DNA from 2 places in the Halalkalibacter sp. HAAS-P013 genome. Region 2 is predicted to be linked to the other one. Evidence: riboswitches for the same ligand, from Rfam matches in the RefSeq annotation. Region 2 holds a riboswitch; the other holds the start of a gene.
What was found. A riboswitch is a leader RNA that binds a small molecule or an ion and turns the genes downstream of it on or off. The one in region 2 is predicted to bind glycine.
Positions count from the first base shown of each region.

Region 1: linked by a shared signal. The riboswitch ahead of glyA (serine hydroxymethyltransferase) and the one ahead of gcvT (glycine cleavage system aminomethyltransferase GcvT) in region 2 are both predicted to bind glycine.

Region 1 is NZ_JBWQTU010000009.1:11,582-26,822, forward strand. It holds gene hxlB (6-phospho-3-hexuloisomerase) at 1-158, shown strand, start outside; gene AC1FXP_RS13180 (winged helix-turn-helix transcriptional regulator) at 401-769, opposite strand; gene AC1FXP_RS13185 (sulfite reductase subunit alpha) at 1,291-2,466, opposite strand; gene AC1FXP_RS13190 (iron-sulfur cluster biosynthesis family protein) at 2,634-2,939, opposite strand; gene lipA (lipoyl synthase) at 2,979-3,857, opposite strand; gene gcvPB (aminomethyl-transferring glycine dehydrogenase subunit GcvPB) at 3,939-5,429, opposite strand; gene gcvPA (aminomethyl-transferring glycine dehydrogenase subunit GcvPA) at 5,422-6,774, opposite strand; gene gcvH (glycine cleavage system protein GcvH) at 6,776-7,171, opposite strand; gene gcvT (glycine cleavage system aminomethyltransferase GcvT) at 7,323-8,438, opposite strand; gene sdaAA (L-serine ammonia-lyase, iron-sulfur-dependent, subunit alpha) at 8,435-9,334, opposite strand; gene AC1FXP_RS13225 (serine dehydratase beta chain) at 9,334-9,846, opposite strand; gene glyA (serine hydroxymethyltransferase) at 9,862-11,112, opposite strand; glycine riboswitch at 11,283-11,389, opposite strand; gene trxB (thioredoxin-disulfide reductase) at 11,596-12,534, opposite strand; gene trxA (thioredoxin) at 12,580-12,897, opposite strand; gene AC1FXP_RS13245 (peroxiredoxin) at 13,027-13,569, opposite strand; gene AC1FXP_RS13250 (GNAT family N-acetyltransferase) at 13,786-14,457, opposite strand; gene AC1FXP_RS13255 (GNAT family N-acetyltransferase) at 14,484-15,149, opposite strand; gene AC1FXP_RS13260 (carbon-nitrogen hydrolase family protein) at 15,170-15,241, opposite strand, start outside.
Region 2 is NZ_JBWQTU010000013.1:2,138-17,378, forward strand. It holds tRNA gene AC1FXP_RS16975 (tRNA-Leu) at 1-39, shown strand, start outside; gene yidD (membrane protein insertion efficiency factor YidD) at 92-334, opposite strand; gene AC1FXP_RS16985 (competence type IV pilus major pilin ComGC) at 514-786, shown strand; gene comGD (competence type IV pilus minor pilin ComGD) at 789-1,232, shown strand; gene AC1FXP_RS16995 (hypothetical protein) at 1,279-1,536, shown strand; gene AC1FXP_RS17000 (competence type IV pilus minor pilin ComGF) at 1,508-1,966, shown strand; gene comGG (competence type IV pilus minor pilin ComGG) at 1,963-2,340, shown strand; gene AC1FXP_RS17010 (shikimate kinase) at 2,342-2,842, shown strand; gene AC1FXP_RS17015 (YqzE family protein) at 2,886-3,086, shown strand; gene AC1FXP_RS17020 (helix-turn-helix transcriptional regulator) at 3,214-3,921, shown strand; gene AC1FXP_RS17025 (DUF2626 domain-containing protein) at 4,060-4,302, shown strand; gene AC1FXP_RS17030 (MBL fold metallo-hydrolase) at 4,694-5,329, opposite strand; gene AC1FXP_RS17035 (DUF2759 domain-containing protein) at 5,552-5,740, shown strand; gene AC1FXP_RS17040 (YqhG family protein) at 5,885-6,679, opposite strand; gene AC1FXP_RS17045 (DEAD/DEAH box helicase) at 6,657-8,342, opposite strand; glycine riboswitch at 8,573-8,678, shown strand; gene gcvT (glycine cleavage system aminomethyltransferase GcvT) at 8,834-9,928, shown strand; gene gcvPA (aminomethyl-transferring glycine dehydrogenase subunit GcvPA) at 9,943-11,286, shown strand; gene gcvPB (aminomethyl-transferring glycine dehydrogenase subunit GcvPB) at 11,283-12,746, shown strand; gene AC1FXP_RS17065 (rhodanese-like domain-containing protein) at 12,969-13,343, opposite strand; gene AC1FXP_RS17070 (lipoate--protein ligase family protein) at 13,491-14,324, shown strand; gene dat (D-amino-acid transaminase) at 14,374-15,213, opposite strand.

The DNA.
Region 1 (15,241 bases), on a different contig from region 2:
AGGCCGAAACAGACAGTGAATTTAACACCATACAGCCAATGGGATCATTATTTGAACAAACGCTCCTATTATTCTTTGATGCCATTGTCTTAAGAGCTATGGAGAAAAAGGGATTGAATTCCGAAACTATGTTTGGCAGACATGCCAATCTTGAGTAGAAAAAGAAATTTTGGTTAGATCTTAGATAAAGTAGTAAAAAGGCTCCGGACTTAATAAAAAATCCGGAGCCTTTTCAATGCAACATAATAGTTTCGTATATTTATATATATCTAATCTCCTGCTTTAAACTCACTTTTGATAAGTCTCATAACATGCTGTTTATATTTTCAGCAAGAATTGAGTTATTTAAATAAACCAGACTAAAACTGAGCTAAGCCGTTATATAGAAGAAAAAGATTTTTCAATTGATTAATTCAATTTTTTCTACCCTTTGTTTCATAACAGTCTCCTTATGGTGTTTTCCCCATTCGTACATAGAATCAAGAATCGGCATCAGAGTTTTTCCTTTTTCACTAAGTGAATATTCCACTTTGGGTGGAACAACGGGATAAACTTTACGCTCAACAATGAAGTCTTTTTCCAACTCTCGCAACTGATTAGCAAGCATTTTTGGGGTAATATCTGGGATAACAGACTTCAGTTCACTGAATCGTTTCGTTCCCTCTTTACCCAAGTACCATAAAATAGGTAACTTCCATTTACCTCCAATAATAGAAAGTGTTAACTCCTTTTCACAGTTAAACATCTTATCACAAGTATTATACCCCATGTGTTTCCCCCCTAGGAAAAATAACTAACAATATGTCTTTTTCGAAACTACTATATTATTAATTCATTTTAAATTGTTTTTTTTAATTACATTACAATTATGTCAGAGTTCCTAACATAAATTTATGTATTCCGGCCAAAAGATCAGATAACAGATGGGTTTAAAGAAGTGTACCATTGATGGAAAGCAGGAGAGATAACAGCTGTGAAGTCCATGTAGGAAGTAGGTCTAAAAAAGACGACCTTTTATAAATCTGTCAGGGAGGATGAAGAAGGAGCACAAAAATAAATCTATATAATAGGAAGAAACTCGTCAAAATATTAACATCTGTCGGTCACTGTCGGTCAGCAGCTGCTTTTTCATCTCCCCGTGTTTAAAGGGTGATTTGCATCCAAAACAGCTTACCTTGAGAAAATAATGAAAAAAAGAAAGGCGATCAAAAAAGTAACCCTCCATATCAACCGGAACAAAGGGTTACTTTTTGAAAAACAATATAACTGTATACTTAAAACGCTTTGTTTTTAATACACATCACGTTGATAACGCCCTTGCTTCTGCATATGTTTAAGATACGCTTCAGCTGCATCGCGGGCCATCGCGCCTTCTTTTTCAATAACAGTAATGAGCGCATCGTTAACGTCTTTCGCCATATGTTTCTTATCCCCACAAACGTAGACATACGCTCCTTTTTCAATCCATTCAAACAATTCTTTGCTATGTTCGAGCATTTTATGTTGCACATAAATTTTTTGAGACGTATCACGGGAGAAGGTAGTATCAAGTCTTGTCAATACCCCATCTTGTTGATATTTTTCCAACTCATTTTGATAAAGGAAATCTGACGCTGCATGCCGGTCTCCAAAAAATAGCCATGACCGGCCAGTAGCTTTATTCACTGCTCGTTCTTGGATAAAAGAACGGAATGGTGCAATGCCTGTCCCAGGCCCAACCATTATAATATCTTCATCTTGAGACTCTGGCAAATAGAAGTGTTTATTTGCTTGAACAAAGACTGGAAGCGTATCTCCTTCTTGAACACGTTCTGCACATAAAACAGAACAAACGCCTTTTCGATCACGTCCGTGCGCCGTGTAGCGTACAGCACCGATGGTTAGATGAACTTCATCTGGATTAGCAGCAATACTGCTTGCAATAGAATAGAGACGCGGTGTCATTTTTCTTAATAATGAGACGATTTCTTGGGCAGAAGCCTTCCATGGACCAAAATCACGTAACATATCAAGTAAATCACGCCCATAACAATATTCCTTTAGTTGAATTACATTTTCAACCAGCACAAGCTTTTGCAGCTCTTCGTTTTCTGAAAATACAGCTGCCTGTTGTAAAATCTTCTTCGTCAGCAGTGTAATTTCAAAGTAGCTTATTAACGCTTCCTTCAGTGGCAGTGTCTCACCTTGCTTACTAACAGTTACAACCGCTTCTTCATCCCATTCCATTTCCTTAATAAGAGAAGCCACAAGCTCTGGATCATTTGATGGGTTAACGCCAAGTGCATCACCTGGGACATAAGAAAGGCCTGACCCTTGTAATGATAACTCAATATGCCTTGTTTCCTTACTAGAGCCAGCTCCATTTAAATTAATATTTTTTAAAATCTTTGCTTGAAATGGATTGGTCCTTGAAAATGGGAGTTTCTCACTTTTGGCTTTTTTACAATCTTCTAAATTAAGTTTCATAGCTCTTACCTCCAAAGGTAGTATATATAGCACCATAATGTGATCGAATTTGACTGTACGACTTCTTTACGAAGAAAAAACATATCCAAAACATAGCCAACATACCCCATTTAACATTCGATACGAGCTCTGTTCTATCAATGTCCCTTTAAGCTTTTCTTTTTAATTTAATCGTCCCACTGTGCACATGCAGTTGAACTTAAGGTTTCTCCAATAAGAAAGCCACGTTCAGCTGTATAATCAATTTCGACCTCTTCATCTAAATAACGTTTCGTAAAACGATCCATTCGAATCGGGATCCCCTCGTACTCAATAATCGTATCGTTTCGTCGCGGTTCATCAAAAACTAGCGTAAACTTAACAGTCATCCCGCATCCCCCAGCTATATCAGCGTCAATTCGAGGAGATTCTTCGTCCTTGAACACTATTTCTTTTAGCTGTTTCAACGCCACCTCTGTTAACGTAATAACCATCGGATTCTCTCCTTCTCACCAGTGTCCTACCTTTTAATATTACACATTCGCTTTTGCTGCACGGACCTGTTCATCTGCATGGTAGGAAGAGCGAACGAGCGGGCCTGCTTCACAGTGACTAAACCCTTTTAACAATGCAATTTCCTTTAATTCATTAAACTCCTGTGGACTCCAATATTTTTGTACGTTTAAATGACGTTTCGTTGGCTGTAAATATTGACCAATTGTCATAATATCAACATCGTTAGCACGAAGGTCCTCCATCGTTTCTATGATTTCTTCTTTCGTTTCTCCAAGACCAATCATCATGCTTGATTTCGTTGGAATATTGGCATTCATTTGTTTTGCACGTCTCAAAAACTCAAGCGAACGTTCATATGTTGCACGTGCACGAACTGTCGGCGATAAGCGTCTGACGGTTTCTATGTTATGATTTAAAATGTCTGGTTTTGCATCCATTAATGTTTTTAAGTTGTCATATTCTCCACCCATATCAGATGGAAGGACTTCAATACTGCAAAATGGAGTGCGACTCCTCACCTCTCGTACCGTCTCCGCAAAAACTCCAGCCCCACCGTCTTTTAGGTCATCCCGGGCAACGGCCGTAATCACGACATGCTTTAAGCCCATTTGCTCCACTGATTCTGCCACACGTTTTGACTCTTCCCAATCAAGCTCTGTCGGAAGCCCTGTTTGAACCGCACAGAATCGGCAAGCACGTGTACATATACTTCCTAAAATCATAAAGGTTGCCGTTTTGCGTACAGCCCAGCATTCATGAATATTAGGGCATTTTGCTTCTTCACAAACCGTATGAAGCTTTTTTTCACGCATCATTTTTTTTAGGCCTGTATACTGTTCATTGGTATTTAATTTAATTTTGAGCCACTCCGGTTTACGGACATAATCGATGGTCATATCTTTCACTCCTATGAACGAAACATAAAATTGGCTTAAATCAGTGGGGGATGCTCCCCCCACACTGATGGAAGATTTATTTTATGCCTTTACAGTTTCTTTTTCTTTCTCTACCGCTTCCTCTTTTGTATAACGCAAGATAGGTTGTCTTGCTGCTTGAACTTCGTCCAATCGGCCAATGACCGTGGTATGTGGTGCCTCTAATACGATACCTGGATTTTCTTCCACTTCTTTAGCGATTTGAATCATCACATCAGCAAAGGCATCCATTGTTTCTTTTGACTCTGTTTCGGTCGGTTCAATCATTAAACATTCCTCTACATTTAAAGGAAAGTAGATTGTTGGTGGATGGTAGCCGAAATCAAGCAGACGTTTAGCCATATCAAGTGTTCTCACACCGAGCTTTTTCTGTCTAGATCCGGATAACACGAATTCATGCTTACAAATTTGGGAATATGGTGCATCAAAATACGGTTCAAGCTTTTTGCGAAGGTAATTCGCATGAACCACTGCCCCTTCAGATACTTGACGCAATCCTTCAGGACCCATCGTGCGAATATAGGTGTACGCACGAACCAAAATACCAAAGTTCCCATAATACCCCTTTACACGGCCGATAGAGAGCGGGTGACTAGAGTTCAACACAAATTTCTCACCGTCTTTTTCAATACGCGGTACTGGTAAGTACGGAATAAGTTTCTTTTTCACACCGACAGGACCAGCTCCGGGACCTCCTCCGCCATGAGGCGTTGTAAACGTCTTATGAAGATTTAAATGTACGATGTCAAAGCCCATTTTCCCTGGTGTTGTTTTCCCTAAAATCGCATTAGCATTCGCGCCGTCATAGTAAAGTAATCCGCCTGCTTCATGAACAACTTTAGCGATTTCTACAATTTCTTTTTCAAACAACCCAAGTGTATTAGGGTTTGTTAGCATCAATGCAGCTGTATCATCGTCAACATGCTTCTTTAATTCTTCTAAGTCCACCAAACCATTTTCATTGGATGGGATGGTGACCGTTTTAAAACCAGCAACGGTGGCACTCGCAGGATTTGTACCGTGCGCTGAGTCCGGAACCAATACCTTCGTTCTTTTTTCTCTTTTCTGTTCAAGATAGGCCTTTACCATCATTAAACCGGTCCATTCTCCTTGAGCCCCTGCAGAAGGCTGTAACGTCACCGCATCCATGCCTGTGATTTCAGCCAATTCTTCCTGCAATTCATATAAAAGCTCTAGTGCACCCTGTACCGTTTCAGCTGGCTGATATGGATGGATGCGGCTAAAGCCTTCGAAGCGTGCCACATCTTCGTTAATTTTCGGGTTGTATTTCATCGTACAAGAACCAAGCGGGTAGAAACCATTATCAATCCCGTGGTTTTTATTAGAAAGTGCTGTGTAATGGCGCACAAGCTGAAGCTCTGATACTTCCGGGAGTTCCGCAGGCAAATCACGAATCAAATGCTTCAAAAACTTATCATGTAAATCAATGCCTTCTACGTCACTTTCCGGAAGGCTTGAACCGACACGCCCTGGACGACTGATTTCAAAGATTAGCTCATTGTATTCAACCATTTACAACCGCCTCCAATATCTGTACAAATTGGTCAATCTCTTCTTTTGTTCGCTGTTCAGTCACCGCAATGAGCATTTGATTGTCAAAGCCGTAATCACTTCCTAAGTCAAATCCTCCGATGATTCCTGCCTCAAGCAATTTTGCGTTGACCTCCTTGACCGAACAAGGAAGCTCGACCACAAATTCATTAAAGAATGGTGCTTGATTCTTAACAATAAAGTTCTTCTTTTGAAGACATCTTGCCATGTAATCGGCTTTCTCAACATTTAGCTGTGCCATATGTCGAATTCCTTGCTTTCCAAGTGCTGTCATGCAGATGGCAGATGCAAGAGCGTTTAATGCCTGATTGGAACAAATATTGGATGATGCGTTATCACGGCGAATATGTTGCTCACGTGCTTGCAGGGTTAGCACAAATCCACGTTTTCCTTGGTCATCTGTCGTTTGTCCCACAATGCGTCCCGGTACTTTACGCATAAATTTTTTTTGAACCGCAAAATAACCACAGTGCGGACCCCCAAAGGCCATTGGTATTCCTAGAGACTGCATATCACCGGTGACAATATCGGCCCCAAGTTTACCTGGTGCCTGCAAAAGCGCTAGTGCCAGCGGGTTGGCACTGACGATGAAAAGCGCTCCTTTTGCCTCTGCAATTTTCTTCACCTCTGCTAAATCTTCAATAGAACCAAAGAAATTTGGGTATTGAACAATAACAGCCGCAGTATCCTCTTCCATTTGTTCTTGTAGTTTTTCTAAGTCTGTAACATCATCAACAAGATTCACTTCTTCCACTGTATATCCTTGTCCACCTGCTACCGTATTTAAAATGGCGCGGGATTCAGGATGAACGGCCTTTGATACAAGTACTCTTGAACATTTTGTTGAGGCAACAGCAAGTGAAGCAGCTTCGGCAAGTGATGTAAAGCCATCGTACATCGAAGAATTGGCTACATCCATTCCTGTCAGCTCACAAACCATGGTTTGGAACTCAAAAATGGCTTGTAACTCACCTTGGCTGATTTCCGGTTGATAGGGTGTATAAGCCGTGTAAAATTCAGAGCGTGAAATCATATGATTGACCACACTTGGAATGTAATGATCATATGTACCCGCACCAAGAAAAGTCAGGTAGTTGTTAGCATTTTTATTTCGCGAAGCAAGCTGGTGCATTTTTTTCAAAAGAAGCGGTTCAGGAACGGCTTTTGGAATGTTTAGCTCACCATCTAAACGAAGTTCAGATGGTATGTCTTCAAATAACTCATCTATAGAAGAAATGTTCAAAAAAGCGAGCATTTCTTCTTGATCTTGTTTCGTATCAGGAAGATATCTATAAGTGTTTGTCATCTTATTCCTCTCCTTCATTGATAAATGCTTGGTACTCACCTTCATTTAGAAGCGATACTAACTCTTCTGGATTGGATATTTCCACTTCTACTAACCAACCTGCTTCATACGGATTTTCATTGATTGCCTCAGGAGTATCGTTTAACTCCTCGTTTACACGAACAACTGTACCTGATACTGGAGCGTAAAGTTCAGAAACTGCTTTAACGGATTCGATTGTTCCCATTGGTTCATCCACTTTTACTTCATCACTAACTGCTGGACTCTCAACAAAAACAATATCCCCTAACTGCTTTTGTGCATAATCAGAAATTCCAATTCGTACTCGATTTCCGTCTAATTGTAGTACCCACTCATGTTCCTCGCTATATAATAAGTTTGCTATTGCACTTGTCATTGTTTTTTCTTCCTTTCACTTTGGGTTTTAATATTTTTATAATTTCGAAAATTCATTACCTGTAACGTGCTTGTCGATTTGCCGTCTTTGTAAAGAAGAGACTGACAAGTACGTATCTTCAAACAATGCTCGCTATAATCTACTAAAAATTTCATGAACCCCTTTTATAGAACGGTGTTTTTACAACAATGGCATCAATCATTTTTTTGCGCACTTCAACCTTTAGCTGCGTTCCCACTTCAGCATGCTCTGCCGATACAAGCGCAAGACCTAAGCTTTTCTTCAAAAACAGGGAACGGGTTCCGGATGTAATAAAGCCAATTTCCTCTTCACCCGCTGAAAATACCTTGTACCCGTGACGAGGAATTCCCCTGCCTGTCACTTCAATCCCTACTAATTTTCGTTTTAATCCTTCTTCTTTTTGAGCTGTAAGGATGTCTTTGCCGATAAAATGACTTTCTTTGTTCGTTTTGACGGCAAAACCGATTCCTGCTTCAAGCGGACTGATATCGTTTGTGAGCTCTTGTCCATATAACGCAAGCCTTGCTTCAAAACGAAGCGTGTCACGTGCACCAAGTCCACATGGTTTTAATCCATTTTCCTTCCCTGCTTCTAGAAGCTTCTCCCAAAGGGCTTCCGCCTGATCTGCCGCTAAATAAAGTTCAAATCCATCTTCCCCTGTGTACCCTGTACGGGATACGAGAACGTCTGTAACCCCATCCAGATTGACGAATTGAGCAAATTGGAAAAAGCCAATTTCTGCTAAGTCTGTTTCTGTTAAGCTTTGTAAAATACCTTCTGCCTTTGGACCTTGAAGGGCGAGCTGGGCCATGTCACCTGAAATATTTTGAATCGTTACATCTCCTTTTACATGCTGATCCATCCACTCATAATCTTTTTCAATATTTGCTGCGTTAATTACGAGTAGATATTTTTCATTTGCTAATTTGTAAACAAGTAAGTCATCTACCGTACCACCGTCTGGATAACACATAGTTGTATACTGAGCTTGATTGATACGAAGCTTTGTTACATCGTTTGTTACAAGGTAGTTAATATAGCTTTCTGCATCTTTCCCTGTAACCAACACCTCTCCCATATGAGAGACGTCAAAGAGTCCTGCTTCCTTTCGGACAGCCTCATGTTCTTCTAAAATGCTAGAAAACTGTACCGGAAGTTCCCACCCCCCAAAATCAATAACCTTTGCACCATATTTTTTATATGTTTCAAAAAGCGGCGTTTTCTTTAATCCTGTTTCTGTACTCATGGATACACCTCCGATTGCGGCTTCTTATGAAATAACTGTTCTTTTACCTTTTTACCTGTTTCGGTCATCGCAAGACCTCCAAGTGCGGTTTCCCGTAGTGTCCGCGGCATTTCTTTTCCGACCTTATACATCGCTTCAATGACTTCATCACATGGAATGCGGCTTTCAATACCAGCAAGGGCTAAATCAGCAGCTGAAAAGGCAATGGATGTTCCTATGACATTTCGCTTAATGCAAGGCACTTCAACAAGTCCTGCGACCGGATCGCAAACTAGACCTAAGAGTGACTTCATAGCAATGGCTGTCGCATTCACGGCTTGCTTTGGTGTACCTCCTTTTAGCTCTACAATTGTTCCTGCTGCCATAGCCGTTGCAGATCCTACTTCTGCTTGACACCCGCCGGCTGCACCTGAAATAAAGGAACGATTCGCAATCACATAACCAAGCATACTAGCCGTAAACAAGCCCATGACTAAGTCTTTATAAGAAGCCCCCTCATTTTTATGCAATGAAAATAATACACCGGGCAAAATACCGGCTGCCCCAGCTGTTGGAGTAGCCACAATAACGCCCATTCGTGCATTGCTTTCAGAGGTTGCCAGAGAGAAAGTCATTGCATCGCTAATATAATTTCCAGACAGTGTTTTACCTTGATTTATATAGTCGTACATTTTCACAGCATCACCGCCGGAAATACCACTTGGCGCAGTCGAGGCATCTTTTATCCCGGTATCAACGGCTTCTTTCATTTTGATCAATCGTTCTTCCATCATACTAATAATGGTTTCTTCATCTTTTCCCGACTTTTTCGCTTCCATCATCAGCATCACTTCACCAATGGTTCTTTGCTCACTCTTGCAAGCTTCAATCAGCTCTTCCATGGACTGAATTTCCATTATATTACCCCCATAAGTAATTTCCTTCTTAGCTGATACTGATTGGCAAGTGCGGCAAAGTCATCGCCAGCGCTTAGGCGAATATCTATCATCTCTTCGTCAATCATAAAAATTTTAGATAAACCGCCACCAAGCGATACACCACCTACTTTTACCATACATTCCCCACGCTTTGCCGTAACGACCGTTGTATTTGGGTGGTCATATTCTAAACAACTGTCTTCAAGATAGAATTCGTAACATAGTCCATATTGTTTGATCATCTCGACTGCATATCTAATCCGAGAATCATCTGTATCCATACCTAGCAATCCACCAATAAGGGCTTTATCAGTTCCATGTCCTTGATATGTTTCTGCAAAGGAATCATAGAAAATAATTTCAGCCTCTTCTGGACATCCTCCCAATAGCTCGTAAATAAACCTGCCGATGGATACGACACCTGCTGTATGAGAACTTGATGGTCCTACCATAATCGGGCCAATAATATCAAAACAACTTTGAAACTTCATGATAATGCTCCTTTCTTACACAGTAATTGATGTTTGAAATAGTGGATACATATCACAAATAGCTTTTGTTGTTTCTTTTGCTTGTTTAAGAACTTCCGTATCGCCTTTGCTTTTCAGAACAGATGCAATTACTTTAGCGATTTGCACCATCTCTTCCTTTTTCATCCCACGTGTTGTTAACGCCGCTGTCCCCATACGGATCCCACTTGTAACAAACGGACTTTGAGGATCATACGGAATCGTGTTTTTATTAACCGTTATACTAGCCTCTTCAAGCAACTTCTCGGCTTCTTTTCCTGTTAAGTCCCATGGGCGTACATCCAACAGTACAATATGATTGTCTGTGCCACCTGAAATTAGAGCTGCACCTTCTTTCTTTAATTCTTCGCCAAGTATTACTGCGTTTTCGATGACTTGCTGTGCATATTCCTTAAAGCTTGGCTGCAGTGCTTCCTTAAAGGAAACTGCTTTTGCAGCGATAATATGCATAAGTGGCCCACCTTGAATACCTGGGAATACAGCTTTATTGGTGGCTTTAATGATTTCTTCATCATTGGTTAGGATAATACCGCCACGGGGACCTCTTAATGTTTTATGAGTCGTACTTGTCACAACATCCGCATAAGGGATTGGTGATAAATGAAGTCCGGCTGCTACAAGCCCCGCAATATGGGCCATATCTACCATCAATTTCGCGCCAACTTTATCAGCAATTTCTCTAAAACGAGCAAAATCAATCTTTCTTGTATAGGCACTTGTACCTGCAATGATTAGTTTTGGTTTTTCTTTTTGTGCCACTACTTCTAGTTCATCATAGTCAATCAAATGATTATCTTCTCTCACCCCGTAAGACACAACATCAAACCATTTTCCTGACATGCTTACCGGACTGCCATGTGTTAGATGTCCACCGTGCGATAGGTTCATCCCCATTACTTTATCGCCTGGCTGAAGTAACGCATAAAAAACAGCTGTATTTGCTTGTGCACCTGAGTGTGGCTGTACGTTTGCATAGTTAGCATCGAACAGCTTGGTCAAACGTTCAATAGCAACTTGTTCTGCTACATCGACAAATTCGCATCCCCCATAATAGCGCCTTCCTGGATACCCTTCTGCATACTTGTTCGTCAACACACTTCCCATTGCTTCTAATACATCTTCGCTTACAAAGTTTTCTGATGCGATCAACTCTAGTGTTTGATGTTGGCGATTCTTCTCTTTCTCAATTGCTTCAAAAACAATTGAATCTTTTTGTCGTAAACTCATTTTTATTCCTCCTCGAAATCTTGCTTATGTTCCCTTGGCTGTACCAACTATAACTTGAAGAATTCTCTTTCTTGCTACTGACTTACTTTTCTATGAAAACTGTTTAAAACATTATGCTTCACTACTTTTTTACATAGAAAAAAAGACACAGAAAGGTAGCATAACGTTCTCTACCCTTCTCTGTCCTTTTACCTGAGAGTTTAACTCCATTCTTAATTCAAAGAGTCTTCCCCTTTGGTGGCGTACTACTGTATACGCGCTCTCCAGAGGTGCGTCCCGTTGTGGTTCATTCTACCTGAGAGATTTGTTTCCAAGGGTCTTTTTGGAACTTGCTCCTTCGGTGGCTTGTCGCATTGCACTCTCCCACAACCATCATCCGCTATTATGAAATTATACAGATTGAAACTTTAATTGTTTTTTACTACACATCAGTAATCAGAAATAAAATAAGAATTCAACTGGAACTCTCTCAAATACATATATTTAAAAAGCCTCTAGTATTAATTGATTTTCTAGGTAATGTTGAACTTCTAGTGCTGCGATACATCCATCCCCAGTAGCAGCTACTACCTGCCGGACTGCATTTTGTCTAATATCTCCTATCGCAAAAATTCCAAGAATATTCGTTTTCATTCGATTATCCGTTATGATCCACCCTTCTTCATCCGTAATATTTAGATTTTTCACGAAATCTGAAACAGGGTTCATCCCTATATACTCAAACACACCATCAACTGGAAAACTCTTCTTTTCACCTGTTTTTATATTTTCAATAAGGACATGAGTTACTTTATCCTCTCCTATAATCTCATTGACAACAGTATCATAGATCACATCAATTTTATCATTATTAAGCATCCGCTCCACTAAAATAGGCTGAGCTCTGAATTGGTCCCGGCGATGAAGGACGGTTACTTTCTTAGCAAACTTAGTTAAAAAAACCGATTCTTCTACGGCAGAATCTCCCCCACCTATAACAACTAGTTCTTTTCCCCTAAAAAAGGCTCCATCGCAAACGGCACACCATGATACACCTCGACCTGAAAATTCTTCTTCTCCAGGAACGCCCAACTTTTTATATTTAGTACCTGTAGCAATAATGACAGATTTAGTCTGATACGTTTTATTCCCTGCATATACTACTTTCATATTGCCCTCATTTACAATGTCTTCTACATTGGCTTGTTCATACTTGGCACCAAAGCGTAAAGAGTGCTCAAACATTTTTTGTGCTAAATCTGGTCCGGATATATGTGAATAGCTAGGAAAATTCTCTATCTCTTCCGTATTTTGAAGTTGTCCACCTGGCACTCCACGATCTAAAATTAACGTTTTAAGATTGGCCCTTGAGGTATAAACAGCAGCTGTCATACCACCAGGACCTGCACCAATAATAATGACATCGTAAATGCTATGGCTCATATACAACACCTCTTCTTTCCAAGTAAAAGGATCTGTTAATACTCCTTAAAGATATTGAGAAATTAAGTTCTTTAATTTCTCCTCTGGAGAAAACCCTAAACTCTGTTTAGCCACTGAACCATTTTTAAAAATTAAAGTAGTAGGAACACTCATAATATTAAATTTTTCTGCTAATTCACTGTTTTCATCAATATTGACATCTCCAAATGTCACATTCTCTATAGTAAGAGATAAACGATCCAATACTGGGGCAATCATTTTACAAGGACCACACCATGGCGCGCCAAATTTAATGACCGCTACCTCATTAGAATTTGTAATTTCTTCAAAATTAGCTTTATTAACTGCTACTACATTCGACATTGACATTTCCCCCTTTATGAGCCATTCTTTCATTTTTTCACTTAGACTCCTCATTCGTCATGCTAAGGAGTCTAAACATTCAGATTTTTGATTCTATATAGCTATAAAATAAGTAAACCCCATTATTATTTACAATGTTTTTTGGCCTGGTTTCCAGTTAGCTGGACATAATCCCCCTGTCTGAAGCGCCTGAAGTACTCGAAGTGTTTCATTCATATCACGCCCAATATTATTGTGGAATACAACTTGGTACATTAACTCACCTTCAGGGTTAATAATGAACAATCCCCTAAGGGCAATCCCTTCGTCTTCAATAAGTACGCCGTATTCCCGGGAGACAACATGGTTGGTATCAGCAGCTAAAGGATAATGCAACTCTCCTAGACCATTATCTAGACGATCAGTATTAATCCATGCAAGATGCGTATGTATGGTATCTGTAGAAACTCCGATGACCTCTGCATCTAAATCTTGAAACTCATCATAACGTTCAGACATTGCGGTAATTTCAGTTGGACAAACAAAAGTAAAATCCATCGGATAAAAGAATAGTACGGTCCATTTACCGTTCTTCATATTTTCTTCTAAACTTACTTTCTTAAATTCCTTATTGGGCATAACTGCATCCATTTCAAAGCGCGGTGCTTGTTTACCTACCATACGTTCTACCATTTTATTCATCCCCTTATTTAATTTTTTATGTTATGAACATGTTAATATATTAATCAATCAAGCCCTTTGTTTCCTTAAACAAACCATATACTCAATATGATCGTAACTGATGAATGTTACAGTCTCATTATCCATATAAAGATGACCTCTTTGGATATAGAAAAGGGTTGAAGTATCAAGTTGGAATTATATAAAAATGTTATATGAATTTATCTACTAAATTGGCAATAATGTTACCGCTTCTTCTGCTTCCAAGTTCTCAATCATTTCATGCCAAGACTTTGGCTTATTTGACAAGACCGAATAATAACGGTTCAAAAATTTCACAATTAGTTCTGTTTTCACTTCCGTGCTGCTGGATTCCATTGGAAGAAAACAAAGATCAAGTCCTGTTACGGCCTCTCCATCATTGTGCCAGGATGGATGGACATAAGGAAAATTAAGACGCTTATAACCAAGATGGGACAGTACCTCCCGGCGAACATATGGATCCATAGATATCACTGCACCAAATTCATGATATTCTACCCGATAAGGATCATAAATTTCGGCGAACATCCCGAAAAGCTGCTTTCCACTCGCTACGGCTAAGGCATTTAAGTCCTCGAACCTCTTTTGTGCTAAAAACGGACCAATGCCGAGCCCGTCGCGGCCAATGATTGTAAAGTCTGTCATCGCAACATTAAAATCCTCATAATAGCGATACTCCGTCGCCCCTACTACCTCCCCTTCAAGATCAGCAACAAAGACACGGATTCCTGGATCTTCGAGAGGTTCTTTCCAAAGGTCGAATTCCAATACTTCTTCTGGAGGAAATATGTCTTGCATTAATTGATGCATTTGTTTGAATAAAGGATCTCGTATACTCTCAATTCTTCGATATTCCATTTTCATCCTTCTCCTTGTTTCAATATTCATGTATAGAAAGGGTTTTTCCATTCCATGAGCGCTCCATAATTGGAAGACTCTGTATCCTCCAAATAGTTTTCTACTATTTTAATAGGAGTACGGCCGCAGCGAAGTAAAAAGGTGATGACAGGATCTTTTAGTTCCCCTTTTACGACTGCCTCAAGGTATTGTACCGGCGTCATCTCCTTTGCTTTTTTATGATACCCCGGCATTCTGCCTCCGCCTAACAACCGGTCCAGCCCCTTGTGAACGACAACATCATACATTGCTAGCATTAGCCATTTTCCTAATCTTAATTTTCGATAGGAAGGCCGCACGCTAATATCGACGACATAAAGAGTCTTTCCATTAGGATTATGATTGCTAATATAGCCATTATCCGTAATCTCTTCCCATGTATGCTCCGGATAATTTGGGTCAAAGTCAACAAGCAACCCGGTCATTGAACCCGCAATCTCACCATTTACCTCAATGCATAACGCGCCCTCGGGAAACAAGGTAACATGGTTGTGTAATTGCTCCGTATTCCACCATAATTCAGATGGGAATGGCGGAGGGAAACTTTCCTGTTGAATGCGAATTAAACCAGAAAAATCCTCTTCTTTATAATTACGGATCACCGCCAGCGTAGGATGATCCTCGTCGAAGACAAAAAACTCTTTTCGATACACGACGACTCCTCCTTACTTACTTACACTTGTGCGATGAGTTCTTTTTTGGGTTCCCAATCTGGATAAAGATCGGTACGACGATCACGCCATGT
Region 2 (15,241 bases):
GTGTCTTATGACGTGGGGGTTCGACTCCCTTCACCCGCATAAAAAAAACCATACAGAATGTATGGTTTTTTTGTATATTCAAAAATCACTGCTAATCTTCCTTCGACTGATCGATTGTTTTCTTCTCCGGTACAAGATCAATTCCACCAGGATGAAAAGGATGACACTTAAAAATCCTTTTTAACGTTAACCATCCACCTTTAATTGCTCCAAATTTTTTTATAGCTTCCATTCCATAATGAGAGCATGTTGGATAAAATCGACAAGTGGGCGGTTTTATGGGGGAGATTACAAGCTGATAAAAGCGGATGATGGATAAAAGGATCGTTTTCATTTAATACACCTTTCAAAAAAAAATTTTAATTAAAGAAGGAAATTGTCAGTCTTTGTCTAATTATAACAAATATTAAATTGAAAGGAGGATCGAATAAAATAACTACGTAATACCCCGCTATAAAAATTCCTCAGAGGTGATGAAAATTGAATAATGAGAAAGGCTTTACCCTAGTTGAAATGTTGATTGTCCTAATGATCATTTCGATTCTCCTCCTAATAGCCGTCCCAAACATGTCGAATAATAATGAAGTTGCAGCTTCAAGAGGCTGCGATGCTACTGTGAAATTAGTTCAAGCTCAAGTGTATGCTTATGAGATTGAGAAAGGGCAATTACCTAATAATTTAGATGATCTTTCTCCTGATTACGTTGATAAGCTGAAATGCCCAGACGATACTGAATTAAAGTACGACAAAGAAGACAATGGAAAAGTAACTACTAAATCATCTTAATTATGAATTCAAACAAAGGTTATACCCTCATCGAATTACTCATCATTTTATCTATTCTATCTATAATTCTTCTAATTCCAACAATCAAACTATCCAACCCATCATCAATTGATCACGAAGCGGATTTAATCGCTAAACAAATTAAAGAACAAATCCTTCTCGCGCAGCATGTGGCAATAGCAAATGGAAGAAGAGTTTTTATCCGTATGAACAATGACACGAAAGAATTTTTCATTCGCTATAACTCCTTTGATGATTATTTAGTCATCCCGTACCAACATCCGGAAATGTTATTTGAGCCACAAACCCTCTCTCTTACTTCCATTTATTTTCATACCAATGGTCACCCTGGTGCATCAGGCTCCTTTCAGTTAAGAGTTGGTCAGAATAGGTATCGCTATACGATTTATTTAGGGAAAGGAATGGTTTCTTATACAAAGATGTAGTGGCTTTACTTTAATAGAAGTGCTATTTGCTTTTAGTATTCTCGTGTTGTTTAGCGCTTCTATTTTTCCTTTGTTAATAAGTGTATATACGGAGAGAACAGCAATTAATGAAGAGATTCGTGCTTTACTATTATTAGAAAAAGCTGTGAACCATTATAAGGCTGGTATGCCTGTCATTGATGGGAATGATGAAGGGGTTTTGATTGGGCAAGAGGAAGTAGAGGAAGGTTTGTTGCGATTTTGTGCAAGGTGGATTGGAAGAAACGGGAGGGAATATGAACGTTGTTTCTTGGCTCCGAAATGAAAGAGGATTTTCTTTGGTTGAACTCCTGATTGCTCTAGTGATTTTTTTAATAATTGTTTCGATGGTTCCTCAAATTATGTTAGTTAGGACAAGTGGTTATTATACTGATAAGATATCATCTCAACAGGTCATGACTTTTTTTAATCAGTTAGCTCATGAGATTCGAATAGCTTCAAAAGGAGAAGTAATAGAAGGAACTTTACGATTAACAAGGTTCAATGGTGATCTGATTGAAATCGAGCTATTAGAATCAAAACAGTTACGAAGTAGGAAAAATAAGGAGGGACATAATCTTCTTATTGAACAAGTCAGGACTTTTTCATGCAGCGTCTCTGAACATGTTGTTGCGTGTGATATTGAGATGCTAGATGGCTATCGTAGCAGTAAGACGATGCTGATGCTGTATGCCAGAGAAGGAGGACGCTTGTGAAGCAAGAAAAGGGGTTTATTTATCCAGTTACTTTGATTATGTGTATGCTAATTATGCAAGTGCTTCTATACCAAGTAAATTTGTATATGCTTGAAAAGCGAGCAGTTTACGAGCAGGAGCGACTCATGCAAATTGAAACTCTTCTTCAATTAGGAATTAGTGATTTTCTTAACGGAGAGTACGACCCCGTTATCGATAAAAAGATACTCTTTTCATATCCAAACGGTACAGTTACACTAAGTATAGAAACTTATCATCATGGAATTAGTAACATCTCTGTAAAGGCAAATTTGGAAACCGGCCACGAGCGAATTGCTGGTTTTCAATATAATTGGAGCAATAAAGTATTGGATAATTATTGGGAGGTTTCATAACGTGTCGCATCATTATTACATCACAGGATTTATGGGGTCTGGAAAAACAACGATTGGACAAGCATTAGCTGAAAAAATAGGCTATCGTGTCATCGATACTGATCAATGGATTGAAAGCAAAGAGCAGATGTCTATATCAGAAGTTTTTGAAAAAAAAGGAGAAGCTTATTTCAGAGAACTTGAAACGCAAGCATTAAAAGAAATACAAGGAGAGCGGACTATTATTACGACTGGTGGAGGTATCGTAAAAAAGGATCGGAATAGGGAAATAATGTCCTCTCAAGGTAAAGTTATTTATTTGCAAGCAGACCTTGATGAGTTATTAAGGCGTTTAGAAGGTGATGAGACAAGGCCTCTATTACAACAACAAGAGAAAGATAAAGTCCAAAAACTATATGAATCAAGGCTCGAACTTTATGAACAGGCTGATATTATCGTGAATACTGTTGGGAGATCGGTTTTAGAAATTGTTCGTGAATTAGAATTGATTTTAAAATCCTAATGTTTGGGTATACTGATGCTAGATGCATTAGGAGTTGAGAAAAATGTCATTAAATGATTATGTGAAATTTTTGACCCAACAAGCAGTAATTAGAATGGATCAACCAAAAGAAGAGCGGCGTACGAAAAAACTCGAGCGCAGAGCTGACCGGCCGCCTTTTTCTAATCATGTATTTGGTATGATTCCACTTGGCATTTCGTTGTTTTTGAGAAAAAAATCAAAGAAAAACATTCGTAGAAAGTAAAGAGCGAAGATGTCTTTTGACAATCTTCGCTTTTTGTTTGTCATTTTATTGGCTAATAAATGATTTTCTTTTCTTTATTTTGGTACCATACTATAATGGGGTAAGTTAGGTAAGTTAGGGAGTGAACATGATGGAACAAAACACATTAAAAATAACAAATGTATTGTCAGATCCAACACGGTTCTCGATTTATCAATATATTGTAAAGCAACGTGAACATGTAACCGTACAGCAAATTGCTGATCAGTTTAATACACATCCAAATGTTGCTCGTCTGCACTTGACGAAATTAGAAGACGTACAAATGATTATTTCAGAGACACAAAAGACAGGAAAGGGTGGACGACCTAGTCGCTATTACAAGCTGTCTGATGAAGTCATTCAACTGCAGTTCCCTTATAGAGACTATCAAAGGTTAGCAAAAATGGCATTAGGATCATTGGTTGAGCTTGGAGATATTGGTTTCGAAGCGCTTAAAAATATGGGGTATAAGTATGGACGTGAGAGTGCAGACTTGTATGTGAAGCAATTTCACTTTGATGTAGCAAATGCAACAATGGAACAGAAAGTTAGAATGATTGAGCAAATAGCGATCAACCAAGGACTAAATCCGGAAATTTCTTATTCAGCTGAAAAGGATGAAATTGAGTTTAGTATTTATAACTGTACATTTAAAGAATTGATGACTGAACATTCTATATCTCTTTGTTCTATGCATCATGAATTATTTAAAGGCATTTTTTCTTATTTTCTTGGAGAACATATACTTAAAGATAATATGAAATTAACAGATCCAACAGCGAAAGCTTGCTCTTATTCTGTAATTAAATTATAGGTGACACAGTTTTGCCATTCATCAAGGCATTTACAGCCAGGAAGTAGTCGTATATAATAAGTCTGTACTTAATCATTTGCTATCCTAAACAAATACTGTCGTGTGTGGCAAATTTGTTCATGAAGGAGGGAAACCCAAATGGATCGTATGTATCGTGTTTTAGCATTTTGGACAGGAATCTTTTCCGTCCTGTTCTTTGTTGGTCATATGTATAATGTAGCATTGTTGTTCTTTGCGCAAACAGGCGCATTATTGGCCTTAAGCTACCTAAACTTATCAGAACGTGTGTACATTTACATTTTTGGTGCCTATTTAACGATTTTCTTCGTAGGGTTCACGTATTACGCAACGTTCTTGTTAGTACCAAGCTTCGGGCATTAATAATGTTGTACATATGTACAGAAGAGAAACCGTTTCCTTATTTAGAGGACGGTTTCTTTTTTGAAAGTTAGTACTATTGACACAGTGTTAAAGTATTTTATACAATAATACTAATTGGTGATCTTTGATAGGGAGTCCCCCTCCCCTCAAGGTTGCTTACATCAATACGATTTACTCCCCATAGGGCTTTCACTAATTGTGGAGGTCCTTTTCTACATATAAAGTGTGTCTAAAAAGCAAGGAAAAGAGATGGCAATGGCTCCGTTCGCTACTCGCCGTGAGTGTGTAATCAATCCTCTCAAGGCTTTGAAGAGATGTAGCGACTCCGCACATTGCTTCGGGGGGATCCAAAAAGGGAAAGATTCATACCTTTTTGGATCCCCTTTATTACTTAAAACCCTGACAAAAATGGATTGCCATCCATTTCATTTCCTATTGTAGTAGTAGGTCCATGGCCGCAAGCAACAACGGTTTCTTCTGGTAACTCAAGAAGCTTCTTATGTATGCTAGTTAACAACAATTGATGATCTCCACCCGGCAAGTCGGTTCTCCCGATACTTTGGGCAAATAATGCATCACCTGAGAAAACAACCCCTTCGTGCTTAAGGTAGAAAGAAACACTACCTGGTGAATGACCAGGAGTTTCATACACGGTAAAAGAGAACGAACCAATCGTAATACTATCTTCCTTTTCAATAATATGGTCAGCGGGCTTCACTGTAATCGCTTGATTCCCCATAAAACGTGCTGAGCCGTTTTTATTTGGGTCGGCTAACCAACCTTGCTCATTTTTGTGTAAATAAACGGGACAATTGAATTCATTCCGAACATCATCGACTGCACCAATATGGTCAAAGTGAGCATGTGTTAACAAGACGGCAATTGGTTTTAAGTTTTGTGATGTTAGCCATTGAATAAAAGCTTGTCCGTCCCCACCAGGATCAATGATAACGGCTTCGTTAGCATCGTTTTGTAAAACATAAGCGTTTGTTTGTAATGGGCCAAGTGGTAGTTGTGTCCATTTCATATAAATCCCTCCAAGTTATTTAAGCTATTCCTATCATACATTACGAGAAGCGACTCGACAAATAAAGAAAAAGAGAGTAAAATAAATGAAAAATGCCCAATATAAATATTGAGGAAACTGTACTAGCTTCGTCAAATTTTAGGCTGACAATGTTCTCAAATGGCATTATAATAGGACTAGTTAAGCTGGGTTCTTAGTTTTACATAAGGAGGGGAAGACAGTATGATCTTTTCTATCATCATGTTAGTTACGGCGATTTTATGTGCAGTTGCGATTGTTCGTGAACTTCGCAGAAAGAACTTCTTTGCAGTAGGATTTGCTGGAATTTCATTTGTTGTATTTGGTTGGTTTGCAGTGGCAACGATTATTTCAATCATTACAACAGGTGGTGGAGCGCCTACGGCTCACTAAGAATAATCCACGAGAAAAAGGCAGCTACCTTTGGAGTAGTTGCCTTTTTTCTGTTAAAGAGCGTGTTCAAACCTCCCATGTTTTAGCAAACACCACGATGAATGAAAACTAGAACTAACACCTTAGGTTTCGTATAAAAGACTCTTAAAAAACCTGTTGCTCTAAATAGAACATTCCGCCATTAATAATGGACACATGAATTTTTGGCTCATATTGTTCTTTTAAGGCTTGTTTCTCAACTTCATAGCTTTCGGGTTTATCATCATAATCTTCATAAAACTGCTCAAGAAGTGACAAATCCGTTTCCCATCTAGTTACAGCTTCTTCTGCCCACGTTTTGTCTTCATTTTCCGCATAGGTCTGAACCATTTTCTGCAATCGAATTAACCCACTATGAACAGTAATAAGAGGGGATAATTTAAAGCAAAAATCTGGAATGTTGGGAGATAGTTCTTTTTCTTGCAGCTTATCGTAAAATTGTTGAACAATTTGACCATGTATGAGATTTAATCCTAAAGATAACAATACATCTTTTTTGCGGTCACATTGAAATGAAATTTTCATATTCAAACACAACCATGGTTGCAGAGGAATGGACTTTCTCCCAGATGCTTGAATGTCCTCATAGAGACGAATGTAGCCCCCTAATTCACGTGTCGATCCAAATAATTGCCGAAGTCTTGGTGACCCAAAGTGAATCTGTTCTCCACGTAAATCATCGGGGGCATTGGTCTGATCTGTGATAAACGTCACCTGCATCGGGTTAGGCTCGCCACCTGTTTTTTCAAGATAATGCCAGTAAAAGGGCCTGTTCATTAATAATTTATCTAATTCAATGGATAACTGAACCTTTAAATAATTTGATGTATTTTCAATGATTGGGCTATCATTCGCTTGGAAGTAACGCTCTAAGAAATCATGAACTTGAGGCTGTTGCATCGATCTGATCCTCCTTACTAGAATTCGCAGCTTCTTCTGCTGCATCATTCATAATGGCAGCAAGATGATCAAACTTAATACGCATTTCTCCTTCAGAATCTGATTGCAATAAAATATCTTGCACATGTTCTTCAACTGAAGGGAGATCAATTTTCGTTAATATATCATCGAGCTCACCGATAACGGCTTCAAATAGGTGAATCTTCTCATAAAGCAATTTAAGAATGTGCTGCTCGACGGTGTCATTAACAGCAAAGTTGTAAATTTTCACATCTTCTTGTTGGCCAAGTCGATGAATACGCCCAATTCGTTGTTCAATACGCATTGGATTCCATGGCAAATCATAGTTAATGATATGACTGCAAAATTGCAAGTTAATTCCTTCGCCGCCCGCTTCAGTTGCAATTAATACTTGGGCATGATTTTGAAAGAGCTGACGCATCCAGTCTTTTTTTCCTCTTTTAAATCCTCCTCTAAATGGTACCGAAGAGATGCCATTTTGTTTTAAAAACCATTGTAAATATAACTGTGTTGCACGGTATTCAGTGAAAATAATAACTTTATCATTGATTTTTTTGATGATCTCTAGTGCTTTCTCGGCTTTTGCATGCCCTTCTACCTCCCCAATTTTGTTTAATAAGCGCTCTGCGCCAGGAAGCTTGCGTCCTTCGGCATGGGCTCGTTCAACCATATTTTTTAATGTCATAAAAGCAGCCTCTCTGCTGCTGCATAATTCCCTTTTTAAAGTCAGCAAGCCAAAATGACTTGAATCACCATTTAACTTCTCAATCTCTTCATAAAAAGCGCGTTCTGATTCACTAAAATCAATCTGAACCGTTTCAACAATTCGTTTCGTCCATTCAATGCCAGTTTCCTCACGACGATTGCGCACCATTACTTTGTTTACTAACTCTCTTAGCTTTTCTTCATTTTTAGGTGATCTCTTATTCGAACGATATTCTTTTTCAAATGAAGAGATATCTCCTAGATGACCTGGTTTAAGCAATGAAACCAAATTAAAGATTTCCTCTAGCTTGTTTTGGACTGGTGTTGCGGTTAATAACAAACAGAATTTCTTCTTCAACTTTTTAATGAACTCATAATTTTTTGTTTTAGGATTTTTAAGTTTATGAGCTTCGTCAATAATGACTAAATCATATGGCTGGTCTAAGACGATATCATGATGTGGTTGCCTTTTAGCTGTATCAATTGAAGCCACGACAACATCACATTGCTCCCATACATATGATTTTCGTTGAGCAATAGCTGGAATATGAAACTTTGTATTTAATTCAATCGCCCATTGGGAAACAAGAGAAGCTGGAACGAGAATTAATACTTTTTTTACTAACCCACGAATCATATACTCTTTTAAGATTAGTCCAGCCTCGATTGTTTTTCCAAGCCCTACTTCATCAGCTAGTATTGCTTTGCCATTCATTTGCTCAATAACCGTATTGGCCACTTCAATTTGATGTGGAAATGGCTTTAACTGAGGGAGGTGCTTAGGGGCTTGCAAACCATGAAACTCTGGTATGATTTGGTGTTGTTCTGCTTCATACGCTAGTTTAAATAGTTCCCAATTAGACCAAGGACCATCTTGATCTAACCTTTGCTTGAAGGTGTCGTTCCAATTCTGATCAAAATGTATATCAATCTTCATTTTCAATCACCCTTTCAATCAAACTGCTATATCCGAATGAAATTATAAAAAATCTATAAAATAATCTGATTTAGTAAATAAACAGTTGCGAAAACCTATCCAACTTGGTAGGATATTAATATAAATCCGAATTACACATATTGCCTAAAATTTAAAAGGTTTATACATGTAGTATGTACCAATCATAAGAATTTCATGAGTAAGTGTGAAAACAATTAAATAAGTTGCGGATGAGGATAAGGGGAGAGCTTGCGAATGATGCAACGCCGAAGGAGCAAGTATTAGATAATGTGTTATCGATGCGAATCTCTCAGGCAAAAAGACTCTTATTTGACGCAGCTCTGGAGAGTGCTTATGATAAGCCACCTACGAAGACACTATATTCAATCATGAATATAGGAAACTTTCTGGTTACAGGACAGAGTTATACACAAAATAGTGTATAACTCTGTCTTTTTGCATTTTATGAATTAACTTGAGGAGGTTTGATCATGGCTGATTTAAAGAGAACACCACTATTTCACCTGTATAAAGAAGGTGGAGCAAAAACGATTGATTTTGGGGGATGGGATCTGCCCGTTCAATTTTTAAGCATTAAAGAAGAGCATGAAGCAGTCCGTACAAAGGCAGGACTATTTGATGTTTCACATATGGGTGAAGTAGAAGTTAAAGGTCCACGAGCACTTGATTATTTACAAAAATTAATGACCAATGATGTATCCAAACTTGTAGATGGGCAGGCACAATATACAGCTATGTGTTACGAAGATGGTGGGACGGTTGATGACTTGCTTATTTACAGAAAGGCAGAAGACGATTATTTACTCGTAATTAATGCCTCAAACATTGAAAAAGACGTTGAGTGGATGCAGCAACATATCATTGAGGGTGTAACAGCGATAAATGTTTCTAGTGATATCGCGCAATTAGCGATTCAAGGACCTCTAGCAGAACAAATTTTGCAAAAAAGAACTTCTTTTGATCTATCTTCCATTCGGTTTTTCCGGTTTGTTGACCAAGTAAATGTAGATGGTGTCAATGCACTCGTTTCGAGAACTGGTTACACAGGTGAAGATGGATTTGAGCTTTACTGTGCAGCAGACCAAGCTGCTAAGCTATGGAAGAGCTTGCTTGAAGCAGGTAAAGAGGATGGCCTTGTTCCTTGTGGACTAGGAGCACGTGATACATTACGCTTTGAAGCAAGATTGCCTCTTTACGGTCAAGAATTAACAAAGGAAATTTCTCCACTTGAGGCGGGAATTGGTTTTGCCGTAAAAGTAAATAAAGAAGCAGACTTTATTGGGAAAGAAGCATTGAAGAAACAGAAAGAAGAAGGGCTGAAAAGAAAGCTTGTCGGCCTTGAAATGATTGATAAAGGCATCCCTCGTACAGGTTATGAAGTATTTGTCGGTGATAAATTAATAGGGTTTGTCACGACAGGAACTCAATCTCCTACATTAAAGAAAAATGTCGGCCTTGCCGTTCTAGATATAGGTGTTACTGCACTTGGAACAGAAGTAGAAGTTCAAGTTCGTAAAAAACGTCTTAAAGCACAAGTCGTATCAACGCCATTTTATAAAAAGTAAGAGGAGGAACATACATGAATCACCGTTATTTACCGATGACAGATGCAGATCAAAAAGAAATGCTTGAAACAATCGGCGTACAGTCAATTGAGGAATTGTTTTCTGATATTCCAAGTGACATTCGCTTTAAAGGAGAAATGAATGTCAAAGAAGCTTTGAAAGAGCCAGAGCTCATCTCATATTTTCGAGAGTTAGCTGCGAAAAATGTGTCACTTAAACAAACCCCTTCTTTCCTAGGGGCGGGCGTATATGAACATTACATCCCATCAATCGTCGATCACGTCATTTCTCGTTCTGAATTTTATACGGCTTACACGCCATACCAACCAGAAATCTCACAAGGAGAGCTTCAAGCGATCTTTGAGTTTCAAACGATGATTTGTGAGCTTACAGGAATGGATTTAGCGAACTCGTCCATGTATGATGGCCCAACGGCTTTAGCAGAAGCAGCGATGCTAAGTGCAGGACAGACGAAAAAGAAGACGATTCTGGTTTCTAAAGCTGTTCATCCGGAAGCTCGTGCAGTCCTGCAAACTAATGCAACTGGGCAGCGTTTAAATGTGATTGAAATTGATACTGCTAATGGTGTGACAGATTTGAAACAGTTACAAGAAGTATACGGGGATGACACAGCTTGTGTTGTTGTTCAACATCCGAATTTTTATGGCAACCTTGAGCCTTTAGCTAAATTAGAAGAGGTTACGCATAGCAGTAAAGCAATGTTTGTTGTGTCTAGTAATCCACTTGCTTTAGGATTGCTAAAACCGCCTGGTGAATTTGGAGCAGATATCGTCGTGGGAGACGCGCAGCCTTTTGGAATTGCAACACAATTTGGCGGTCCGCATTGTGGTTATTTTGCAACAACGAAGAAATTAATGCGTAAAGTCCCTGGTCGCCTAGTTGGGCAAACAACGGATGAACATGGTCAACGTGGATTTGTTTTAACGTTGCAAGCACGTGAGCAGCATATTAGACGTGAGAAAGCTACATCTAATATTTGTTCGAACCAAGCGCTAAATGCTTTAGCAGCTTCCGTTGCAATGAGTGCGATTGGCAAAAAGGGCGTAAAGGAAATGGCGTATCAAAATGTACAAAAAGCTGCTTATATGAAAAAGCAGTTGAAGGCTCATGGAGTAGAAATTGTTTCGGAACAACCTACATTTAATGAGTTTGTCATTAATGTGAAGAGACCAGTTTCGAAAGTAAATGAGCTGTTACTTTCCAAAGGATTTATTGGAGGGTATGACCTCGGACGTGATGAAAACTCGCTACAAGGACAAATGTTAGTAGCTGTGACCGAAGTACGAACTAAAGCAGAAATTGATACTTTTGCCAAGGAATTGGGGGCATTACTATGATAACAAAAGATCAGCCATTAATTTTTGAACGCAGCAAGCCTGGACGAGTTGGACATAGCTTGCCAACATTAGATATTTGTGAACAGTCAATAAATGAGTTAATTCCAAGTGAGTTTTTACGTGAATCAGAACCTGAATTGCCAGAAGTTTCAGAGCTTGAGATCATGCGTCATTATACGGCACTATCAAAACGTAATCATGGTGTAGATTCAGGGTTCTATCCACTTGGTTCATGTACGATGAAATACAATCCAAAGATTAACGAGGATGTAGCACGTTTTGAAGGATTAGCTCATATTCACCCATATCAACCAGTAGAACAAGTACAAGGTGCACTGGAATTACTTTATGAGCTTCAAACATCATTAGCTGAAATTACAGGGATGGATGAAGTAACACTTCAACCAGCAGCAGGTGCTCATGGTGAGTGGACTGGGCTCATGATGATCCGTGCTTTCCACGAAGCAAATGGGGACTTTCAACGTACAAAAGTTATTGTGCCTGACTCTGCACATGGAACGAATCCTGCTTCAGCAACAGTCGCTGGTTTTGCGTCAGTTACGGTACGAACGGATGACAATGGCTTAGTTGATTTAGACCATTTACGTGAAGTTGTTGGTGAGGATACAGCAGCACTCATGCTAACCAATCCAAATACGCTTGGTTTGTTTGAATCAGACATTGTAGAGATGGCTCAAATTATTCATGAAGCTGGTGGGAAGCTTTATTACGATGGTGCTAATTCAAATGCCATCTTAGGAATCGCTAGACCTGGAGATATGGGATTTGATGTGGTTCACTTGAACCTGCATAAAACATTCACAGGTCCTCACGGTGGTGGAGGTCCAGGATCAGGTCCAGTAGGAGTGAAGAAGGATTTAATTCCTTATTTGCCAAAACCAATCATTGTTAAGCGTGAAGATGGTTTGTTTGATTTTGATTATAATCGTCCAGAATCAATCGGCCGCGTGAAGCCATATTACGGTAACTATGGTATTAACGTTCGTGCATACACGTATATCCGTACGATGGGGCCTGATGGCTTACGTAAAGTTTCTGAATATGCCGTATTAAATGCAAACTATATGATGCGCAGACTAGAGCCTTATTTTGACCTCCCTTACACACAACATTGTAAGCATGAATTTGTTATTTCAGGTCGTCGTCAAAAGAAACTAGGTGTACGTACATTGGATATTGCCAAACGTCTATTAGATTTTGGGTACCATCCGCCAACGATCTACTTCCCAATAAATGTTGAGGAATGTATGATGATTGAGCCAACGGAAACAGAATCAAAAGAGACGTTAGATGAATTCGTTGATGCGATGATTCAAATTGCGCGTGAAGCAGAAGAAAATCCAGAGATTGTCCAAGAGGCACCGCATACAACTGTTATTTCAAGGTTAGATGAAACAACTGCAGCAAGAAAGCCAATTTTAAAATATGAAAAAGCGTAAGCCGATGCGAAGCCATTAAAAGATTCTTAAATTTAAGAGTAATGGCTCGGCACGTACAAAAGCCTTCTATGAACTCATAGAAGGCTTTTGTACCGTCAGGGTCAGGGGAAACAACTTTGGGTTATGCTTAGAATGGCGTATTTTTCAGTGCTCTTGCCAATGAGAAAAGTAAAATCATTAGAAAAGGAGATGCACCAAACATGGTTTCATCTCCTTTAAAACTTACTTTTTCTTAATTTTTCCTGACCACTTTTTAAATCCACCTTTAAGGTGTGAGATATCTTCTACGCCGCGCTTCTTCTTAATTAATTGAGCAGCTTGTCTACTACGAGCACCTGACTGGCAGTATAGATAAACAGGTTGATCATTACGAACTTCATTGATGCGTTGACGAAGTTGGGACATCGGGATGTTTCTAGCTCCAAGTATGTGACCACCTTCATATTCACGTGGTTCGCGAACATCGATCAATTGTGCTTTACGATAGCCTTTAATGAAGTCTTCTTGTGTTAATGTTTTTAAATATTTTGGATTGTAAAAGCGCTTAAAAACGAGATACACTACAAATCCAAGTAGGATAAACCATAAAAATTCCATAGGTTGTTGTCTACACTCCTTTTCATACTACATCAATATTTATTATAATAGCCACTAAGCAAATACGCAATAACTCAAATAACTTGGCTAGAAACAACTCGTTTGATAGAATGATATAGATACCATAGTGGAAAGAAGCGGTGTGAAATGAAGGAAACATGGCGTTACTTAGATTCCGGAGATTGTTCTCCTGCTTATAATATGGCCTTGGATGAGGCATTGTTAGATTGGCATAGTAAAGGAATGATTCCGCCTACGATTCGTTTTTATGGTTGGAATCCTGCTACTCTATCGATAGGATATTTCCAAAAGGTGGAGAAAGAAATTAATATGGATAAAGTTAGGGAGTATGGCTTAGGGTTTGTTCGCAGACCTACAGGTGGACGTGGAGTCTTACATGATAAGGAATTAACTTATAGTGTAATCGTTTCAGAGGAACATCCAGAGATGCCAAAGACGGTAACAGAAGCATATCGTGTCATTTCTGAAGGGATTTTGGAAGGCTTTAAAGATGTTGGACTTGATGCATACTTCTCGATTCCGAGAACGGATGAGGAGAAAAGCGCCCTCAAAAACCCACGGTCTGCGGTCTGTTTTGATGCACCGTCTTGGTATGAACTTGTTGTAGAGGGCAGAAAAGTGGCTGGAAGTGCACAAACAAGGCAAAAAGGTGTCATCTTACAGCATGGTTCGATCATTTTAGATATCGATGAAGATAAGCTTTTTGACTTATTTAACTATTCGAGTGAACGGTTACGTGAACGAATGCAAAAGAATTTTAAAAATAAAGCGGTCGCTATCAATGCGTTAAGAAGCGAACCTTTAACGATGGAAGAAGCAAAGTTTGCGTTTAAGAGAGGATTTGAAAAGGGTTTAAACATTGAATTAGAGCCATACAGGTTATCGGAAGAGGAAGAAGAAATCGTTAAGCAAATTGCAAGAGATCGATACGAGCAAGATGATTGGAATTTTAGAAAATAAGTCAAAAGGACCTGTCTTAAAATGAGACAAGTCCTTTTATTGTTGCATACTATGCTTTTGGCAGGAGCTCTTTGAATTTAGCTTGAAGGTCTTTCGTTACAGGGCCAATAGGAAAGGAGGTCCTTAATTGGCCATAGACCGATTTGATTGGGGTAATTTCTACTGAAGAGCTAGAAATGAATGCTTCGTCTGCATGCTCTAATACTTCGACAGGAAATGCTTCTTCTACAACCGGATAATTGTGTTTTTGAGCTAATTCAATGATTAATTGTCTTGTTATCCCATTTAAAATTAGGTTGGTTGCCGGATGTGTGTATAACACTTTATCTTTAATAAGAAAAAGGTTAGAAGATGAGCCTTCAGTAATCGTTCCGTTCCGATGAAGAATCGCTTCTTGGCAGTTATGATCGGCAGCTTCACGTTTAACCATTACATTTCCTAATAAATTAATCGTTTTAATGTCACAGCGTAGCCAACGAATATCATCTGTTAGCCAAACATCGATGCCGTTTCTCTGTGAGTCTTCAATGTTTTGAACAGGCTGAGTAAATGCTGTGAACACAGGTGTCGATTCTCTTGAATACAAGTGGTTACGTGGTTCAACTCCACGCGTTACTTGAAAATAAACAAGGCCATTTTGCAGTGAGTTTTTTTCGATTAACGTTGTGATGAATTCTGTAATTTGTTCTTTCGAGTATGGCAGCTTGATGTCTAATTTACTAGAGCTTTGAACAAGCCGATTTAAATGGAGATCCATAGCAAATGGTTGATCTTCATATACTTTTACGACTTCATAAATGCCATCACCAAAATAATATCCACGATCGTCAAAATGTATCAGTGCATCTTTTTTAAGGAGAAGTTTGTCATTTTGTATTATGTATTCCATTTTTGATTCCTCCAACTATTTATAATTT